DNA from 2 places in the Aestuariimicrobium sp. Y1814 genome. Region 1 is predicted to be linked to the other one. Evidence: predicted binding sites of a transcription regulator. Region 1 holds the regulator's gene; the other holds the start of a gene.

Region 1 (2,394 bases):
TGTTCGCCCCTTGTTGTGCGTCGGGTACTCAGCGGTGGCCGCTCAGGGCTGGCCCACCACCACGGGCTGTGCTGCCGGCGCCTCGGTCGGCTGGCTGACCGCCCAGAGGCCCTGCACGAGCACGACCAGGCCGAACAGGAAGACCAGCGCCACGGCCACCATGATCGCCAGCAGACTGGCATCGCTGGGGCCGCTCGCGGCGCGGGGCACAGAGCACGCCCGCACCGACGATGCGGTGGCCAGGCGGGCCGGACGCCGACGGGGTGACGCCTGGGTCGACGGCTGAGCCATGGGCTGGGTGAGTCGGACCCGGGCCGGGCGGACTGCGGCACCGGTCTCGCGGGTGAGGGTTGCTGCGCTCATGTGATCCTCCTGGGAAGGCCGCCCTGCACATCCTGCAACGCGGTTCGAACACCTGTTCGATCAGGACTCTACTGGCAACCAGCCCAGCAATCAAACATTTGTTCGACATCGGGTCGCTCGACCAGCAGCTGACCCCAGTCGACCAGGCCCCACTGACAAAACTTGCGACACACTCGATTGTGTCGAACAGGTGTTTGAATTGTGGGGCCGGGCAGGCTAGCGTAGGAGCATGGCTGATGATTCGACCCGCGACACCCCCCGACGTGCTGCGACTCCCCGTCGCGCCCAGAAGTCGACCCGGGGGCCGGGTCGTCCCAGCAACGCCGCCGTCGCCGCCGAACTCGGCACCGTGCACGCCCTGCCCGACGGCCCCGCCGACCAGGAGGGCCTGACTGCCCGCCAGCGGGTGATCCTCGAGGTCATCCGCGATGCCGTCGCCGCCCAGGGCTACCCGCCGAGCATCCGCGAGATGGGTGAGGCGGTCGGCCTGGCCAGCCCGAGCAGCGTCTCCCACCAGCTGAAGGCGTTGGAGGCCAAGGGCTTCCTGCGTCGGGACCCTCATCGTCCGCGCGCCCTCGAGGTGCACCTGCCGCCCTCGATGGCGACCCCGTCAGCGGCCCCCGAGCGCCTGCACCAGGTCACCGAGGACGAGGTCGACGACCCGACCGGGATCAACGATGCCCAGCCCACCGGGGTGGCGGTGCCGGTGGTCGGCCGTATCGCCGCCGGTGGTCCGATCCTGGCCGAGGAGCATGTCGAGGACGTGTTCGCCATGCCGCGCCAGCTCGTCGGCGAGGGAGTGCACTTCATGCTCGAGGTGAAGGGTGACTCGATGGTCGATGCGGCCATCTGTGACGGGGACTGGGTTGTGGTGCGCAAGCAGGACACCGCGGTCAACGGCGACATCGTGGCTGCGTTGCTCGACGACGAAGCCACCGTCAAGACTTTCAAGCGCAAGGACGGCAAGGTGTGGCTGATGCCGCACAACCCGGACTACAGCCCGATCGACGGCACCTACGCCTCCGTGATGGGCAAGGTGGTGGCGGTCATCCGCAAGGTGGGCTGAGCCCCACCCCTCAGCCGCGCGACTCCCGTCAGTCGCGTGCTTCCTGCAACCTGCGCAGCGCCTGGACCGCGACCTCACGGTCGGTGGTCATCCAGTAGTTGGGCATGGACGAGCGCAGGTAGGACCCGTAGCGGGCGGTGACCAGCCGCGGGTCCAGCACCGCGATCACACCCCGGTCGGTGGCCCGCCGGATCAGCCGCCCACTCCCCTGCGCCAGCAACAGGCCGGCGTGGGCTGCGGCCACCGACATGAACCCGTTCCCACCGGCCTGCGCCACCGCCTGCTGCCGGGCCTGCATCAGCGGGTCATCCGGGCGTGGGAAGGGGATCTTGTCCATGATCACCAGCTCGCAGGTGTCACCGGGCACATCGATGCCCTGCCACAAAGAAAGAGTCCCGAACAGGCTGGTCTGCGGGTCGGCCACGAACTGGCTGGTCAACTCCGACAACTGGGCATCGCCCTGGCACAGGATCTTCAACTGCGGCAGCTGCTCGCGCACGTGGTTGGCGGCCTCGACCGCATTGCGCTGGGAGGCGAACAGCCCCAGGGTACGCCCGCCCGCGGCCCACACGAGTTCGGCGATCTCGGCCAGTAGTTCGGCGGCCATGCCGTCGCGTTGCGGCTTGGGCAGGTCTGCCCCGACATAGAGGATGCCCTGCTTGGGGTAGTCGAACGGCGAGCCGACATCAAGCCCGGCCCATGCCCAGCGGCCCTCGTCCCCGTCGACGACCTGGGTGGCATCAGCCACCTGTTCCTTGCGGCTGAGCCCGACGCTGGCGGCGATGTTCTCGAAGTTCCCGCCGACGGTCATGGTGGCCGAGGTGAGTACGGTCGGACGTTCCCCGAAGACCTTCTCCCGCATGAGGCCGGCCACCGACAGCGGCGCGACATGTGCCCAGCGGCCGAACCGTTCCCGTTCGGAGACCCAGATGACGTCCTGGGTGTTCAGGGCGGCCATCCGCTCG
Region 2 (2,394 bases), on a different contig from region 1:
TGGAGCCAACTGAACCCCAGTGGCGTGGTCCAGACGAAGACACCCGGTGCGGGTTGGTGGAGTTTCCACCCGCCGAAGGTCTTGGCCCGGTGCACCTTGCGGGAGAGGGGGCCGAGGTTGTCGGCCCGGGTGAGGGGGTCGCCCCGAGTCGGTTCCCACGGGATCGTGTGGTCGAGGTCGAGCCCGGCGGAGCGCTTGGACGACCAGGGGAAGACCTCGTAGGGGTTGCGCAGGGTGACCGCCTGGCGCATGCGAGCGGGGACCTCGTAGGAGTCCACCGGGACGCCGTCCGCGGGGTCGATGACGGGTCGCACGCTGACCCGGTGGTGGCCCACCAGGTCTTTCACCCAGCGTGCCAGCACGGGGCCGACCTGCTCACCCCGCACGACGCCCTTGCCGCGACCGGCGGTCAGGTCGCTGAGGTGGAGCACCAGTGTGGCCTTCGGCAGCAGCTTGTCGGGATCGACGGTGACCCGGCCGCACTCATGGCCGTACTGCCCGGCCCGGCCGCAGTCGGTGGGGTTGTCGGGGTCGAAGTCCTGGGGGAGTTGGTCGACCAGGGAGGCCTGCAGCAACTGCAGTGCCCGGGCCGGGGTGGCCAGCAGCCCCAGCGCCACCGCCCGGAGGTTCTGGTGGTCGCCCTTCGCCCCGCCGGAGCGGACCACCTCGACGAGCCGGTCCAGCGTGCCGTCGAGCACCACGGCATCGGCGGCGGACATCGACCCGGAGAAGCTGGCCACGCCCTCCCAGGATTCATGGATCGTGACGTTGGTGTTCCTGAGGGCCCGCTCGCGATCGGTGTCGGCGACCTCGTCGAGCAGGTCGAGCACCCGGCCCTTGATGAACTCGCGCAGGCGACGCCAGGCCATGGTGGACCACAGGCCCGAGACCTCGGCGTCGAGGATGTCTGCCTGTTCGCGGGTGAGCCGATGGGTCAGGGTCACCACCTCGCGGGCGTGCCAGACGCGCAGGTCACCGGCCATGGTGGTCTTCCACAGGCGGGGCAGCCGGTGCTTTGCGCCGAGGGCGTGGCCGATCAGGCAGCGCGCCGACTCGTCGGTGAGGCGCAGCATCAGTGCGACCTCCATGGAGCAGAACTCCGAGACCGCCGGCGTGCCGTCGCCGCCCCAGTCGACCATCCGTTCCATGCCGTCCAGCACGACGTCCGGGTCGGTCGGTGGGGTGCTGTTCTGTTCCCCGAACTCGGCGAGCAGGCGGAACTCGTCGGCCTCGGCCCGGTTGCGTGTCGCGCGGGCCTCACGGATGGCCAGCAGGGTGGCCTGGGCTGCTGCCGAGCGTGCCATCTGCGCCTCCTGTGACCTGAGCGGGTCGGTTGAATCGAACTGTTGTACTATTCTAATGTCCAGGAATCCCCCACACAAGGGGTCCGGACGACGATTCCGACGATTCTTCCGGGAGGATCTCGTCAGCCGACCGATGCCAGGGCGAGCGGCAGCACGGCGGGAGCCCCGGCCTGACGCAGCAGTCGTCCGGCGACGGTCATGGTCCAGCGGGAGTCGACCAGGTCGTCGACCAGCAGCACCGGCCCCGCGAGCCCGGCCAGCCGGTCCGCCAGCGCCGGACCTACCCGGAACCGGTCCCACACGTCACGCACCCGGTAGGCGCTGTTGGTCGACCCGCGCAGCGGTTCGGCCGCCGGGTTCAGCTCGAGCGGGTCGAGCAGGTCGAGCCGACCGACCTGCGCGATGCCGGTGGCGAGCGAAGAGACCAACTGCGGACGACCCAGGCTGGGCACCCAGGTCACCGCGACCGGGCGCTCGTCCCAGCCCCACCCGGCCAACACCCGCACGACGGCCTTCGCCAGGTCGGGCGGTACGTCGGCGTCGACGGGGCGTCCGTCGCGGTCAGTGGCGAACAGCTCACGCAGCGGCCCGCCCCAGCCGAGGTCGGTCAGGCGCGCGACGGCGCGGCCCTCGTCCACGAGTTCGTCGGGTGACAGTTTGCCCTTGACGGGCTTGCCCTCGACCCGCACCCCCAGGGTGTCCAACCCCGAGGGCCACTGTGCGCGCGGCGGGATCGGGACCCCGACGTGGTCAATGCCGTGCTGGGCCTGTTCCAGCGCGGTGACGGTGATGTCGGTCGGGTACCAGGGCTCGGCGCAGACATCGCAGCGCCCGCACGGGGTCGAGGCGGGGTCGTCCAGCGCGTTGGTCAGGAACTCCATCCGACACCCGCCCGGGCCACCGGAACCCAACCGCTCATAGGCCAGCATCGCCTGCTGCTCGTCGACGCGCGCGGCGGCGATCCGTTCGTAGCGGTCGGCGTCGTAGGTCCACGGCGCCCCGGTCGAGACCCAGCCGCCGGACACGTTCTCGACCGCCCCGTCGACAGCCAGCACCTTCAAGAGCAGTTCGAGTGGGCTGCGGCGGATGT

The links. Region 1 encodes LexA, which represses DNA repair genes until DNA is damaged. Its sites were predicted from a motif close to TCGAACANNTGTTCGA; they were not measured.
Region 2: ACQE3C_RS10040 (DUF222 domain-containing protein) is a predicted target of LexA. The motif match lies at 1,339-1,354, and genes of this name have one in related genera.

The regions. Positions count from the first base shown of each region.
Region 1 is NZ_JBNJRW010000001.1:362,687-365,080, forward strand. It holds gene ACQE3C_RS01790 (hypothetical protein) at 43-363, opposite strand; gene lexA (transcriptional repressor LexA) at 593-1,429, shown strand; gene ACQE3C_RS01800 (ATP-dependent DNA helicase) at 1,458-2,394, opposite strand, start outside.
Region 2 is NZ_JBNJRW010000007.1:160,043-162,436, reverse strand. It holds gene ACQE3C_RS10040 (DUF222 domain-containing protein) at 1-1,304, opposite strand, end outside; gene ACQE3C_RS10035 (RecQ family ATP-dependent DNA helicase) at 1,427-2,394, opposite strand, start outside.